Regions from separate parts of the Lysinibacillus sp. NPDC096212 genome, predicted to be linked through region 1. Evidence: riboswitches for the same ligand, from Rfam matches in the RefSeq annotation. Region 1 holds a riboswitch; the other holds the start of a gene.
The links. A riboswitch is a leader RNA that binds a small molecule or an ion and turns the genes downstream of it on or off. The one in region 1 is predicted to bind lysine.
Positions count from the first base shown of each region.

Region 2: another riboswitch for lysine. It lies ahead of ACIQ7T_RS02795 (aspartate kinase); the one in region 1 lies ahead of ACIQ7T_RS14475 (amino acid permease).

Region 1 is NZ_JBIWFQ010000013.1:127,484-135,955, reverse strand. It holds tRNA gene ACIQ7T_RS14490 (tRNA-Glu) at 1-60, shown strand, start outside; gene ACIQ7T_RS14485 (nitric oxide synthase oxygenase) at 473-1,519, shown strand; gene ACIQ7T_RS14480 (CynX/NimT family MFS transporter) at 1,612-2,820, opposite strand; lysine riboswitch at 2,996-3,172, shown strand; gene ACIQ7T_RS14475 (amino acid permease) at 3,260-4,723, shown strand; gene ACIQ7T_RS14470 (hypothetical protein) at 5,277-5,498, opposite strand; gene ACIQ7T_RS14465 (response regulator transcription factor) at 5,754-6,446, shown strand; gene ACIQ7T_RS14460 (sensor histidine kinase) at 6,451-7,386, shown strand; gene ACIQ7T_RS14455 (ABC transporter ATP-binding protein) at 7,523-8,446, shown strand; gene ACIQ7T_RS14450 (ABC transporter permease) at 8,439-8,472, shown strand, end outside.
Region 2 is NZ_JBIWFQ010000002.1:230,216-238,687, forward strand. It holds gene uvrC (excinuclease ABC subunit UvrC) at 1-1,547, shown strand, start outside; gene ACIQ7T_RS02790 (hypothetical protein) at 1,558-1,752, shown strand; lysine riboswitch at 1,889-2,067, shown strand; gene ACIQ7T_RS02795 (aspartate kinase) at 2,286-3,524, shown strand; gene ACIQ7T_RS02800 (hypothetical protein) at 3,868-4,341, shown strand; partial or broken gene ACIQ7T_RS02805 (methyl-accepting chemotaxis protein) at 4,354-4,689, shown strand; gene ACIQ7T_RS02810 (CZB domain-containing protein) at 4,825-5,127, shown strand; gene ACIQ7T_RS02815 (hypothetical protein) at 5,313-5,516, shown strand; gene ACIQ7T_RS02820 (YslB family protein) at 5,695-6,129, opposite strand; gene ACIQ7T_RS02825 (succinate dehydrogenase cytochrome b558 subunit) at 6,402-7,010, shown strand; gene sdhA (succinate dehydrogenase flavoprotein subunit) at 7,077-8,472, shown strand, end outside.

The sequences.
Region 1 (8,472 bases):
AAGTGGTTAAGACACCGCCCTTTCACGGCGGTAACACGGGTTCGAATCCCGTACGGGTCATCAAGCATGTTGCACATTAGTGCGACATGCTTTTTTTTGTATCTTTTGAAAACCCCTTGCTATGCGAGGGGTTCTAAAGAGCTTCTAGCTATGGACAAGAAAAAAACCCAGCCGTACAATGAAATCAGGTCTGGTCAACCGTGACTTCGTACGAAAGGGGATCAGCGTAAAAAAGCGGCAAATCCATGCTCAACAGTTATTCCCTCTGTAATTTCCCCTAATTTTAATAATGTCTACTCAAAATGGGCATCATAATCCATAAATAACTTTAGTTTTAGAAAAATAAAAGAGAGATGCTATAAAATATTGAACAAAGTATTTCATATATAAAATATGTATGTTTTCTGGCAGATTTTATCGTGGTGATTATAGTTCCATTCCTCTAATATGAGGGGAGATGGAGGAATTCAATATGAATTTACATGAAGTACAGCGGTTTTTAGAACTTTATCAAGTAGAACAAAATGAATCAAAAACATGGCTAGACAATAAATTACAGCAAATTAAAATAGCAGGCGAATATATACCGACAACGGAAGAATTAATCTTTGGTGCGCGAGTAGCATGGCGCAATAGTAATAAGTGTATTGGTCGATTGTTTTGGCAATCGCTGAATGTTGTTGATGCCCGTGATATTTCAAAAGAAGAGGATATTTTCAACGCATTGCTTGAACATATTCAATATGCAACAAATGATGGAAAGATTCGTCCAACAATAACGATTTTTGCACCGGGGCGTGTACGTATATGGAATCATCAGCTAATCCGTTATGCTGGCTATGAAACGGAATCTGGAATCGTTGGTGATCTGCATTCTGTTGAGTTTACAAAAGTATGTGAGTCACTCGGCTGGCAAGGTAAGAGAACAGCATTTGACGTGCTTCCACTCGTTGTACAGGTGGATGGAAGGGAACCACAAGTGGTTACTATCCCTGACGAATATGTACTAGAGGTACCTATTCGTCATCCGGAATCTGCTCAAGTAGAGAAGCTAGGATTAAAATGGTATGCAGTGCCGATTATTTCAAGCATGCGCTTTCAAATGGCAGGTATTGATTTTGAGGCGGCCCCATTCAATGGTTGGTATATGGGTACAGAAATTGGAGCACGTAATTTAGCAGATCATGAGCGTTACAATATGTTGCCCGCTATAGCAGAAATTTTCAATCTTGATACAACTAAACAGGCTTCTCTATGGCGTGATCGCGCATTAGTTGAGCTGAATATTGCCGTTCTGCATTCCTTTAAAGAAGACGGTGTCAGCATAGTAGATCATCATACAGCTGCACAGCAATTTAAATTGTTTGAGGAAACAGAAGCAGCAGCGGATCGAAAGGTTACTGGCAATTGGACGTGGTTGATTCCACCTCTCTCACCAGCTACGACTCATATTTTCCATAAACCTTATGTTAATGTTTACAATACACCAAATTACTTTTATCAGAAACCACCTTATTAGTAGAGAAAGGCAGCACACTTTAAGATTGTGCAAATACAAAGCGACCCATGATCAATTATGCCGAGGCATAATTTAATCATGAGCCGCCCTTTTTAATTCACATATTCATTTTTAGAAGCCCTAAATGAACATATAAAGAGAATAAATGTTACGACAACAAATAACCAGCCGGTGATATTCCAACCACCGAATAAATCATGTAAATAACCAAATAAGATTGGACCGATTGCGGCTAATAAATATCCTAGTGATTGCGCAAATCCTGATAAATCAGCTGCCTCAAAAGCTGTACGGGTACGTAGTGTAAAGAACATCATCGCTAATGCGAATGAAGCGCCTCCGGCTAAGCCTAGTAGCACCATCCACAGTACAGCGAGGGTCGTCCATTCCATGACTACTCCGATAAAGCCAACTAAGTAAAATACTGTAAACATTAATACGAGAGGACGTTGAGATGTCATTTTACTAGCGATAATAGGAACAGCTAAAGCCATTGGAACTTGTGAAAATTGCATGATGGAAAACATCCAGCCTGCGCGATCTGCAGCTAATCCTTGTGATATATATATTTCAGGAATCCAAGCGGCGGTTGTGTAGAATAATAATGACTGAAATCCCATAGCCCCTGCTACTGCCCAAGTAACAGGTGATTTCCATAATGGTGTACGTTCTTTCGTAGTCTTATTAGTCGGTTCAGGCTTATTAAATTTCAACTGTGGAATCCAAATTACAATAGTTAACACCACAAGAACAAGTGAAATGGCCAGTGCACCTTGCCAACCAAGTGATGAATTGGCAACAGGATAGCTAATGCCAGCACCGAGTCCAGCCGTCAAATTCATCGACATTGTGAAAAATGCCATAAGTAAACCTACGTGAAAGGGAAATTTCAATTTAAGTAATCCTGGAATTAGTACATTACCAAATGAAATGGCTATACCAATTAGCATCGTACCAAATACGAGTAAACTAGTTGTGCCAAGGGAGCGTAGTACAATCCCTCCCCCTAAAAGAATAGTTGATAAAAATAATGTTAATTCTAGTCCAAATTTACGTGCGACAATTGGAGCGAATGGTGAAATGATTGCAAATGCTAGCAATGGGATCGTTGTTAGAAAGCCTGCTAGTATATTGGATATGCCGAGGTCTTCACGGATAAAGGAAATGATAGGTCCAACAACTGTTAGCGGCATCCGTAATGTCGAGGCAATACAAATTATTCCGATAACGAGCAATAAGGTTGTACCTTTCCAGTTAATTTTCCTGCTAGGATAAGTATCGGTATGTTCATGAGTAGTCAGATAAATCCCCCCTTGTTAGAACAAACTTGATTGAATCACTATACCACTTTATCACAATAATAAAAATAGTGGAAAATTCACAAAATATAGAATATTAATCGAGTTATTGAAATGCCATAGGTCGTATGTTAAACTAATACCCATCATAAATTTAATATTTAATGCCTCATGTTTGTAGTGAGGTAGAGGTCGCGGTATTTAAGAGTATGTTAATGGAAATGACAAGCATTAGAGAAATTAGCTGAAAGGAAATACTGCCGAAGTGTGAGGGGACTTGAAAACCTCATGCTGGGGCTGTCTCCGAAAGGAACAGAACTGTCACGTTTGAACAACGTGTTGAGCTATCATTTTGAAGGAACAGAGGATTTACTTAGCCATCACAGCAACGTTCATGTGATGGCATTTTTTTCGCCTCTTAAAAAAGGAAGGAAGCTATATCGTGAGTGAAATAAAAGTCAATCAGCTCGGTCATAAAGCACCGAAGCTGAAAAAAGAATTAAAAAGCCGTCATATTACAATGATTTCATTAGGCGGTACAATCGGTACTGGATTGTTTTTAGCTAGTGGAGGTGCCATTGCGCAAGCAGGCCCTGGCGGTGCACTACTCGCCTATGCATTAATCGGTATCATGGTGTATTTTTTAATGACGAGCTTAGGGGAAATGGCAGCTTATATGCCATCATCGGGCTCATTTAGTACGTATGCTACAAAATTTGTAGACCCAGCTCTAGGCTTTGCGCTTGGCTGGAACTACTGGTACAACTGGGCAATTACAATTGCGGCAGAAATTTCTGCTGTCTCATTAATTATGAAATATTGGTTCCCAGATAGCTCATCAGCACTTTGGACTGTTTTATTTATTGCTGTCGTTTTAACGTTTAATCTATTATCTGTAAAAAGCTATGGTGAAAGTGAATATTGGTTTGCCATGATAAAGGTTGTAACTGTCATCATTTTTATTATTATCAGTTTCCTAATGATTTTTGGTATTTTAGGAGGAAACGCTCCGGTAGGCTTTACGAATTTCTTTATCAGTGATGGACCATTCCACGGTGGATTTCTTGCTACATTTGGTATTTTCTTAGCTGCTGGATTCTCGTTCCAAGGGACAGAGCTACTTGGAATAACAGCAGGTGAAACAGATGATCCTGGTAAAAATATTCCGAAAGCTGTTAAGTCTGTTTTCTGGAGAATTCTTTTATTCTATATTTTAGCGATCGGTGCAATTGGGCTGCTGATTCCATTTACAGACTCACGTTTGCTATCTGAAGATATCGCTGTTTCACCATTTACACTGGTGTTCGACCGTTTAGGAATTGCCTTTGCTGCTTCATTGATGAATGCTATCATTTTAACGGCAATGCTGTCAGCAGGGAATTCAGGGCTGTACGCATCTTCTCGTATGCTTTGGCAATTGGCAGTAGATGGACATGCACCGAAATTTTTCGCTAAACTAAGCCGTCGAGGTATTCCGATTTACGCATTACTGGCGACTTTAGCTGTAGGCTCCCTAGCATTTTTAGCTTCATTCTTTGGTGATGGTGTAGTCTATATGTGGCTTCTAAATGCCTCTGGGATGTCTGGCTTCATTGCTTGGCTAGGAATTGCATTTAGCCATTACCGTTTCCGTCGAGCATTCGAGGTACAGGGCTTAGATCCGAAACTGTTACCGTATAAAGCAAGGCTATTCCCATTCGGCCCGCTATTTGCCTTTACGGTTTGTATGATTGTTGTTATTGGACAAAACTACAATGCCTTTATGGGTAATACAATAGACTGGTATGGAGTCCTTGTCTCCTATATCGGTATTCCACTGTTCTTATTCTTATGGCTTGGCTATAAAATCAAGCATAAAACTAAAATGCTTCCATTAGAGCAATGTGATTTAAAAGTCGAACAATAAAAAATAAAACTGTCCTGTAAGTCATAGAAATTGACTTGCAGGGCAGTTTTTTTAGTTTAATAATAAATTTGTAATTCTAGACGTACAATCAAAATACTTCAAGTGAACGATTAATCTTTAAGGTTCAAAACCTCGTATCACCATAATTGCAATCATCGATCCGTAGATGACAAGAATAAGCAAAATGATGAGTAATCCTAAATATTTAGAAATACCTGTTTGTTTTGATCGAATTCCGGATATCCCAAAATAAACACTCATTATCCACAGTAGAGCACCTAAATAAAAGTAAATACCAAAAATGCTGTTTTCACTTAATGAACTAGCATAAAACAATAACAACCCAATAATACAAAATATAATAGAAAAAAACCGTAATTCCTTCTAAAAGTCATTTTTCCAGCCCTTTCTAAATTATTTTGATTATTGCTAACAATATACCAATCAATACAGTATGTTACAAATCTGCATTTTAGGCTTCAGATAAAATTACTGGAGAGAATAAAAAGGGGACTTTAGTTTCTCGAATCGTCCCCACTTTTGGTGCGCAACCTTAATATGGTAAAATGATAGATAAATAACACATCATCAAATTTTGGGTAGGACATTTGTTGAAACGTATACCATGCATATAAGTTGATTGGAGTGGAGGCTGGGCGACTCCTTGGGGATTAGCAATAGAGGAACGAAGGCTAAGAACATCACGTCCTGTGATAACGCCTTCGTGACCAACATCCTGCTGCTGACGCTTCGTTAGCACTACGCTTTCGCGCAAAAATCATCTGTTGCCCCAAGCGGCTCATCGGACGCCCCCAGGAAGCTCTGCTCTGCGCGAAAGCGAAGCGTCAGCGGCAAATGTTTTATCTGTGCGAAAGCGAAGCGACAGCAACAAATGTTTTATCTGTGCGAAAGCGAAGCGACAGCAACAAAGCGCCCAGTTGGAACGGAAATCAACCCCTCTTTGTGGTGATGATCATAGTAATGATAAGTCATATATATACTGCTTTATATTAGAAAGAGGTGCATGAAAGTGCAAAAGCATATTTTACTAGTAGAAGATGACGAAGCCATTCGTGAAATGGTAGAAAACTATTTAACGATGGAGGGGTTTCTTGTTACCTCTGCAGTAAATGGAGAAGAAGCATTACAAAACTGTTTAAACAACCCCTTTGATTTAGTGATCTTGGATATTATGATACCGAAACTTAATGGATTAGAAGTTTTAAAGATTATACGAGAGCAAGCATCACTTCCAATTATCATTATGTCAGCCAAGGATAGTGATGTTGATAAAGCATTAGGATTAGGGTTAGGGGCAGATGATTATATTGCCAAGCCATTTTCGATGCTGGAATTTTCGGCACGTGTTAAAGCCGTAATTCGTAGAGCTACAAAATACTCCAGTCAAGTAGAGGAGAAGAAAAATATTGTAGAGATAGACAAATTATCGATCGACCTTGTTAATTTTTCAGTTGAGAAGAATGGACAGCAAATAAAGCTCACATCAAAGGAATTTGGCATCTTAAAATTATTCGTGACAAATCGTAATCGAGTTTTTACAAAGCAGCAAATTTATCAATTGATTTGGAATGATGCTTACTATGGGGATGAAAATATTATTAATGTACATATAAGAAGATTACGCGAAAAAATTGAAGACGATCCATCCAATCCTCTATATATTAAAACACTTTGGGGAATCGGCTATAAATTAGAAGGATAAACTGATGATTATATTACTATTACTAATGATTGTGTTACTTTTAGGTATTATTATTTTTCAGGTGAGAGCAAAAAAACAACAAAACGCTATGATTCAATACATGCATCAAAAACTGCAAGCAATCATTAACGAACAATCGAGCGAAAAGATTTTAGTGTCGACGGCTAATCAAGAATTACAGCAGCTACTAATTGCGATGAATGCGTTGCTAGACCACAACCAAAAAGTACTGGCGACACATCGAAAAATGGAAAGCTCTATGAAAAAGATGTTGGCCAATATTTCTCATGATCTTAAAACGCCTTTAACAGTTGTACTAGGTTATACGGAAATGCTGAAGCTTCATCACTCACTTAGTGAAGAGGAGCAGAGACGATTGCTCACTGGCGTCCATTCGAAAACATTGGAAGTATTGAAAATAATCCATACATTTTTTGACCTGGCAAAATTGGAGGCAGGAGATACAGACTATCCAATGACGAAAATTAATGTAAGTGAAATTTGCCGGAAAAATATTTTATCATTTTACGATATGATCACATCTATGGGCCTAGAGATCGATATAGCAATACCAGAGATATCCGCATATGCACGTGGCAATGAAGAAGCGTTAGATAGGGTTTTGAATAATTTACTGTCCAATGCAGTTGCCTATGGAGCGGCAGGAAACATCATTGGGCTCACAGTAAGAAATGATGATACGAATATTTTTATTGATGTATGGGATCGTGGTAAGGGGATCGGCGAATATCATATTGATAATGTTTTTGAAAGAATGTATACACTTGAGGATTCCAGAAATAAATCCTTCCAAGGGAGTGGCCTTGGCTTAACTATTACAAAACGCCTTGTAGAATTAATGGAGGGTTCCATCCAGCTTTCTAGTATCCCATATGAGAAGACCATTTTTACAGTTTCTTTAAAACGAATGACATACTGAGCAGCCATGCTTGTAGAGCTTTTTAAGTGCTTTACAAGCTTTTCTTCTGCGCTTAAGAAATTTGTAAGAATCAAGTAATAAATTAGAGAGTTTCATTTTTTATAATAAGGATAGCAAATTTAAAGGAGAGATCTACATGACATATATTGTGAAAACAAATCAGCTTACGAAGGTGTTTGAGGGGAAAGAAGTCGTTTCTGCTGTGACTATGCATGTGAAAAAGGGAGAGATATACGGTTTTTTAGGTCCTAATGGTGCCGGAAAAACGACAGTCATGAAAATGCTAACAAACCTTACAAAGCCAACGAGTGGAGATATTGAAATCTTTGGTGAAAAATTAATGGACCGCTCATTCGACGTGCTGAAAAGGATGGGAACGATTATTGAATACCCAATTTTTTATGAAGATTTAACTGCACAGGAGACGTTAGAGCTACATTGTGAATATATGGGCTATTATGACAAGAAAGAAATTTCCCATGTCCTAGATCTAGTGAAACTAACAAACACGGAGAAGAAACGTGTAAAAGACTTTTCTCTTGGGATGAAACAACGGTTGGGTATTGCGCGTGCAATTATTACTAAGCCGGAATTACTTATTTTAGACGAGCCGATTAATGGACTAGATCCAGTTGGCATTAAAGAGCTTCGAGAACTATTTAGGATGCTTTGTAAAGAGTATGGAATTACGATTATTATCTCTAGTCATATTTTGGGTGAAATTGAACAATTGGCAGATACAGTTGGGGTTATTAAAGATGGAAGATTAATTAAGGAAGTATCAATGGACGCTGTCAATCGTAGTCAAACAGATTATATTGAAGTGATTGTCAATGATGGGAAAAAAGCTGCCTTTATTATAGAAAGTAAATTAAATATTACTAATTTCAAACTAATGGATGACAATTGTATTCGAATTTATGATTCGACAGCTTCACAAAAGGTGCTATCTAAAACATTGATTGAGCATGATATTGAAATTGAGGGCATCAGCAAAAAAACAAGCTCATTAGAGGATTATTTCTTGAAGTTAATCAATGGAGGTGTGGCTAGTGCTTAATTTAATGCGTCTAGAAATGAAAAAGT
Region 2 (8,472 bases), on a different contig from region 1:
TAAAACTACATGATCCGAAGTACAATATTATGCTAACGGATGATAAAACGTATCCGTATTTAAAAATTACAAATGAGAAACATCCACGTCTTATTACAACACGAAAAGTGAAAAAGGATAAGGCGAAATATTTTGGGCCATATCCGAATGCGTATGCAGCAAGTGAGACAAAAAAGCTGCTAGATCGTTTGTATCCTCTGCGAAAATGTGTACAACTCCCTACCAAGGTTTGCTTGTATTATCACATGGGGCAATGTCTAGCCCCTTGCGTGAAGGATATTGAAGCTGAAACTTACCACGATATGATTGAGGATATGACAAAATTTTTAAATGGTGGGGTTGAGGAAGTCAAAAAGGAGCTAGAAGTAAAAATGCTAGCGGCCGCAGAAAATTTAGAGTTTGAGCGTGCAAAGGAATTTCGCGATCAAATTGCACATATCGATACAGTCATGCAAAAGCAAAAAATCGTATCAAGTGATACAACGAATCGTGATGTATTTGGCTATGCCGTCGAGAAGGGTTGGATGTGTGTTCAAGTTTTCTTTGTTCGTCAAGGAAAGCTTATAGAGCGAGATGTCTCGATTTTCCCGGTTTATCAAGAGGCAGAAGAGGAATTTTTAACGTTTGTTGGACGATTTTACGAGAAGCTAGAGCACATTAAACCTAAGGAGATTTTTATCCCACAATCTATTGATGCAGATATTTTAACGGAATTACTAGAAGTTAAGGTACTGACACCAAAACGTGGGCAAAAAAAAGAGCTAGTTGAATTAGCGACGAAAAATGCTGAAATTGCTGTAGCAGCGAAGTTCCAGCTTATTGAACGTCAGGAAGAGCGCACAATAGGAGCATGTGAGGCGCTCGGTGAAGCGATGGGCATTTCTACGCCGTTACGGATTGAAGCCTTCGATAATAGTCATATGCATGGGACAGATGCTGTATCTGCAATGGTTGTATTTATCGATGGAAAACCTGCGAAGAAGGAGTATCGAAAATACAAAACACGTACCGCCGCCAAGCACGATGATTACGGGGCAATGCAGGAAGTAATACGTCGTCGATACACACGTGTATTAAAAGATGGTCTACCTTTACCGGATTTAGTACTAATAGATGGTGGGAAGGGACAAATGGAAGTCGCGCGTGAAGTATTAGAGGATGAGCTCGGCCTTGTCATTCCAATTGCCGGATTAGCAAAAGATGAAAAGCATAATACTTCACAGCTTCTATTTGGTGATCCACCAGAAGTTATTGCGTTAAAACGTACAAGTGATGGATTCTACTTATTACAACGAATTCAGGATGAAGTACACCGCTTTGCTATAACCTTCTTACGACAGCAGCATGAGAAACACGCTATACAATCTGTCCTCGATAATATAGAGGGAATTGGTCCAAAGCGAAAACAACAATTACTCAAGCATTTTGGTTCTGTCAAAAAAATTCGTGAGGCAAGTATGCAGGCATTACAAGAAGCAGGGATGCCTGCTAATCTTGCTAGCAATATTCATGCTTATTTTCATTCAGCAGAAGACTCTCACCTCTAAAGGTAGTGAGATGAATGCAGATGGAATTCCTTTTCAGTGGGTGTACAAACACCTACTGAATGAAAATAAAGCCTTCGGACGCATTGTTTATCTGTGCGAAAGCGAAGCGTCAGCGGCAAATGTCTTCTGCGCGAAAGCGAAGCGTCAGCGGCAATTACGCCAAGGCGAAATTGATTTTCGACAAGACACATTGTCAAAGGATTAGACGTATGCTAAGGTTGTATATAACATTGCTCTTCAATAAAGCGATGTTATATACGGCGCCTTAGTTTTTTTAGTAGTTTCTACTTATTGAATTGGAAATTTCTTCACTAAGGTTCAATTAAATACGATCACTATTTAGTGATGATAGAGGTGCAAGGTTCAAGAGTAGTACATGCGAGGACGAACAAGTCCAGTGAAAATGTATGAAAGGGGAACTTGCCGAAGTGGAGCATCGTTGTTTCCGATGCTGTGCTGGTTTTACATTTAAGAGATGTAAGACTGTCGATTCTAAACGTTTCGGAGAGCTATCACACATGCGCAAGTTACTTTATTGTACATGTTATAGGCAGCTTTCACGTTATGTGAGGAGCTGCCTTTTTAGTTTTCCGAAACAACATTTTTTCAAGTCTGTTACTTTTACCTAAGAGGTGAAGGGGTGCTATTTGCTTTTGTGGTGTTATTTTGTGAAAAGCTGCAAAAGCATAGCTACTTTATAATCAGTAAAATGATTGAATACGAAGGAGAATGATAAAGATGGCGAGAGTTGTGATGAAATTTGGTGGTGCTGCATTAGCATCAACAGAGCACATTCAAAATGTTGCGCAAAAGGCGATTGCAGAAAAGGAAAGAGGTTTTGATGTTGTCGTTGTCACTACAGCTATGAGGAGTATATCTAAAGAATTAACAAAGATGGTTCGTGATTTATCAGACAATGCATCTAAGCGTGAACTAGACGCATTACTTTCAACAAGCTCACAACTTACTAGTACATTAGTGGCAATTGCTTTACAGGAGGAAGGATATGATGCTGTGTCATTAACGGGCTGGCAGGCAGGCATTGAAACTGATGCTATGTATAGCAATGCCCGTATTGATGGGATGGATGCTAGACGAATAGAAGAGCATTTTGTACAGGGGAAAATCGTAGTCGTTGCTGGGGAACAGGGTATCGATAATTTACGGAATATTACGACGTTAGGTAAAGGTGGGGCGGAAACGACGGCTATAGCCATTGCAGCAAAATTGAAGGCGAAGCGGGTAGATATTTACACGAATGTGGATGGAGTCTATACAGCTGATCCAAGTCATGTTGCTGGGGCACAAAAGCTAAAAGAAATTTCCTATGATGAGATGCTAGAGCTATCAAACTTAGGGTCACAAATTTTACACCCGCGAGCTGTAGAGTTAGCAAAGAAGTTTCAAATCCCGGTTATCATTAGGTCGAGCGAAATAGATACAGTAGGTACTTTATTGAAGGAGGAAGTTGAAATGGAAAAAAATTTAATTGTACGAGGTGTTGCCTATGAGTCAGACGTTATTCGCTTAACGATTGGTTATGATGCTTATTCTAATGCTTCGTTAGCAGATATGTTCACAATACTTGCGGAAAATCGTATAAACGTCGATATAATCGTACAAGCAATAATTGATGGCTTAAAGCCGACTGTATCATTTACCATTTTAAAAGAGGAGTTCGCTGAAGCATTACGTGTACTAGAAGATAGTAAAGTATCACTAGGATTTAGTTTTGCTGATTTTGAAATTGGTTTAGCGAAAGTTTCCATTATTGGATCTGGTATGGCATCTAATCCAGGGGTGGCTGCCCGAATGTTTGATCGTCTACGCCGTGAAGATATCCCTGTAAAAATGGTAAGTACTTCTGAAATAAAAGTGTCTGTCGTTGTACCTCAGGACGAAATGATTCGTGCAGCAAATGCATTACATGATGAATTTAATTTATTTCAGGAAATGTCTTTTGTACAGAAAGCGTAGCGACAACTGAGTGATCAACTTCGTGCCGCTGACGCTACGCTTTCGCGCAAAAAACATTTGTTGGCCTAATGCCTTCGGACGCAATTTAAAAGAGTCAAAGATGGATAGAGCACCCAAAGTCAAATTCGTGGATAGAGCCACCAAAATCGTGGATAGAACAGCCAAAGCGACGGAAAGAAGGGCATAATTGATTTTAGAACAAGCGCTTTTCATATAATGTTGAAGAGGATGTGTCAGTAAAAGGCACATCCTTTTTTGTTCACATCAATTTAATACTTTATCTAATTCTATTGTTATATAATAAAATATGACATTTTTTACCAAAGGGAAGGTGGAAGTTTGTATGGGGTTATTTGGTTTATTTCAAAAGTCAATGGATGAAAGCGTTGAGAAGCACAACGATTTAGAAATACAAATATTAAAAAAGCGAATTTTGGAATTGGAACTTGAGCAGGAAAGTATTGATGTGAAAAATGCGATTTTAGACTTTGTACTAGCGCATATGGAGTTAATTAATTTTCAAACGGCTTTAAAGGTTCAAAATGTCTCTACGAGTGTAGGGGATATTTCAGCAATGAGTGAAGAAATGTCGTCAAATACAGAGGAGGTGCTTGCGGTTGAGCAAAATGTTAATGCAAACATTCAAGAAATAAAACAGCATTCATTACTACTTGTAGAAGAAATGGAATCATCCATTTCAAAAGGTGAAATGGTTCAGGAGCTGTTGACCAAAGGAGCAAATTCAACAGAGCAACTGAATGATGAAATGACTAAAATGGATGATATCAGTAAAGGTGTAACCGGGATTGCCGATTAAACGCAACTACTATCTTTAAATGCCTCTATTGAAGCCGCACGTGCTGGTGAGCATGGAAAAGGCTTTAATGTTGTCGCGATGGAGGTAGGGAATTTAGCCAACAGCTCGAAAGGTTCATTGCAAGAAATGACAAAGATTCGCTCAGTCATTGATAAGAAATTACATAATACAATAACAAATATTAAAGAAGTCGAACATTATTTAACTGACTTTATAAGTGTCATGAAGGACAAAATTGCTAATCTGACTGTAACAAGTAGAAATATTGAAGAAGCAGCACATGGTATTCATCAAATAACAGTTGCATCAGAAGAAAATGTAATAGCTGTAGGTCGTTTAGCGGAAACGACGACGGAATTATCACATTCTAGTGACTTCTCGGATATAATACAAAATCAAGTATCTGAAATGTTAAAAGCTATTGCACCGACAATCAGAAAACCATCAGAGCAAACGGTAGTTAGCCAATTGGCAGCAAGGTTAATGGATCATGCTAGCTTTTTACGAAATGCTATTCAAAAGGCTGGTCAGAAAGAAACGATAAAAACGTATCATCAATGTATGTTTGGAAAATGGTATTACGGACATTTTGAGGAATATCAGAACTTACCAGAATATCGTCATATTGAACAACCACATGAATTAGTACATATGGCCGCACAAAAATTAGTGAATGAACTGTCAATTAATAACATAGAAGAAATGATTCAACACTCACTTAATATTTTGGAGGCATTTATTGGGTTAATAGATGTACTTTTAAAAGAAAGACGTGCACAACTATAAATTAGAAAAATGATTCGTAAACATAAACGAGGGGGTGATTTCCGTTCTGGCTAGGCGCTTTGTAGCTGTCGCTTTGCTTTTCGCTACAGAAAACATTTGTTGCTGACGCTTCGCTTTCGCACAGATAAAACATTTGTTGCTGACGCTTCGCTTTCGCGCAGAGCAGAGCTTCCTGGGGGCGTCCGATGAGCCGCTTCACTTGCTATGCTCGCTCCAGGGTCTCGGGCCAACACGATGTTGGTTACGAAGGCGTTATCACAGGACGTGATGTTCTTAGCCTTCGTTCCTCTATTGCTGATCCCCAAGGAGTCGCCCAGCCTCCACTCCAATCAGCCAATTCACATGACATACGCTTTAGCAACATGTCATCCCTAAACTCATCATCATAACGAGGGGGTGATTTCTGTTCCATCACGACGCTTTACTGGGGGCGTCCAATGGAGCTACTTCGCTTGTCCATTTATGACGCTACTCCAAGGAGTTGCCCAATCTTCGCTACAATTAACTTCTATTGTATACATAAAAAGGATTGTCATCCATAAATGTGGGATGGCAATCCTTTTCGTTTTATTCTGTAGGAACGGTATTCATGATTCTTTCTTTAACGTCCCATTTTACTGTGAACGTTACATTTTGTTGCTTTTCACGTTTTTCATCATAGCATTCTGTTAAATAACCTTTTACTTGCTGGATTTGCTCAGCTATAAATCCTGCTTCAAGTCTAAAGCTTCGAAGACCGATTTGTAACAGTTCTGGATCATTTGTCAACTGGAATATACGTCCATCTTTCGATTCTTTGACAAGCTCTAAATTACCCCAACAGGCATCTGCGAAAAATGCGATAAGTTCATCTTGACTTGTACATGGGAACTTCCGAGCTAGATCTTTTCCTGCCCAGTAAAGGACATCATCTTCGTGTTTACCAAGAATGGAAGATAAAATATAATCGCGAATTATCTCATAGCCAAATGCTGAGATTGTAGGAGATGAAGTGTTTAACATTGAAAGCCTTCTTTCTTAGAATTTTCTTAAAATTCGACACTGATAAAGTAAAGATAGATTTTTCGAGAAAAAACGATGCATCATGTACTAGATTACTTATTTAATAAGGAATATGAAAAACTTTAAGTTGCCTTGACGCTCGTAGCTCTTGAGAGTACAATAAACATGTCATAATATTGTACCATGATGAAATACACAGTCAATGAAGTATCAGTTACAAAATGATGACTTCTTTAGTTGTGCTATTTTAAGTACTAAGGGGGGTAACAGTCTTGTCGAAAGATCGAGAGTTTTTATGGCGTCGCTTACATTCTCTACTTGGTATCATTCCAGTAGGTCTGTTTTTAACGATGCACCTGTTCATTAACTTTACAGCAACAGGCGGAGCAGAAAGTTACAACGATGCTACCGCAGTAATGGAAAAGATTCCATTCCTTATCCTAGTTGAATGGATTGTCATTTATATTCCATTAATGTTCCACGCATTCTATGGTGTCTACATTGCATTCACTGCTACACCAAATACAGGACGTTTCAGCACATACCGTAACTGGATGTACTCATTACAACGTTTCACTGGTGTATTCTTAGTGATCTTCATTGCATGGCATATTTTCCAAACTCGTATTCAAAAAGCACTTGGTACAGAAGTTGATTACGACATGATGGCGGATATCGTTTCTAATCCATTCATGCTTGGATTCTACATCGTTGGTATTATATCAGCAACTTTCCACTTATCTAACGGTTTATGGGCATTCCTAGTTAGCTGGGGTATTGTACAATCTCCTCAGTCTCAAAAGATTGCTACTTATGTAACAAACATTATTTTCGTAATTCTAAGTGTAGTTGGTGTGGCTGCTATTTTAGCTTTTGTTTAATTTAATAGAAGCTACTATAGAGTACATGCAATCATTGCAATTTTTTAAGAGGAGTGAGAAATAATCATGGCGAAAAGCAAAATAATTGTTGTCGGCGGCGGTCTAGCTGGTCTGATGGCAACGATTAAAGCAGCTGAAGTTGGTACTGAAGTTGATTTATTCTCATTAGTTCCTGTAAAACGCTCACACTCTGTATGTGCGCAGGGCGGAATTAATGGTGCGGTAAATACAAAAGGTGAAGGGGATTCTCCTTGGATCCACTTTGATGATACAGTTTATGGTGGGGACTTCTTAGCGAACCAACCACCTGTTAAGGGTATGTGTGATGCAGCCCCTGGTATTATTCACTTAATGGACCGTATGGGTGTAATGTTCAACCGTACACCAGAAGGTCTTCTTGACTTCCGTCGTTTCGGTGGTACTTTAATGCACCGTACAGCCTTCTCTGGTGCAACAACTGGTCAGCAATTACTATACGCACTAGACGAGCAAGTTCGCTCTCACGAAGTAGCTGGTTTAGTGAACAAATATGAGCATTGGGAATTCCTTGGTGCAGTAGTCGATCCTGACGGCGTTTGTCGTGGTATCGTAGCGCAAGATATGCGTACAGAAGAAATCAAATCATTCCGTGCAGACGCTGTTATTATGGCGACTGGTGGCCCTGGTATTATCTTCGGTAAAACAACAAACTCTGTTATTAATACAGGTTCTGCTGCTTCTATCGTTTACCAACAAGGTGCTTCATACGCGAATGGTGAGTTCATCCAAATTCACCCAACAGCGATTCCTGGAGATGACAAAAACCGTCTAATGTCAGAGTCAGCTCGTGGAGAAGGTGGCCGTATTTGGACTTATAAAGACGGTAAACCTTGGTACTTCCTGGAAGAAAAATATCCTGCATATGGTAACTTAGTACCACGTGATATTGCAACACGTGAAATTTTCGACGTTTGTGTAAACCAAAAACTTGGTATCAACGGCGAAAACATGGTATACCTAGATCTTTCTCATAAAGATCCACATGAATTAGATGTAAAACTAGGTGGTATTATTGAAATCTACGAAAAATTCGTAGGTGATGATCCACGTAAATTACCAATGAAAATTTTCCCAGCAGTTCACTACTCAATGGGTGGATTATGGGTTGACTACAACCAAATGACTGAAATTCCTGGTCTATTTGCAGCAGGTGAATGTGATTATTCTCAACATGGTGCAAACCGTCTTGGTGCGAACTCATTATTATCTGCTATCTATGGCGGTATGGTTGCTGGACCAAACGCAGTAGATTATGTTAAACATCTTAAAAAGCATGCTGAAGATATTCCACAAGAAGTATTCGATGCTCGCGTTAAAGAAGAACAAGCTAAGTGGGATGCTGTCATGAAAATGGACGGCACAGAAAACGCTTACTTGCTTCATAAAGAGCTTGGTGAAATGATGACAGCTACTATGACAGTAG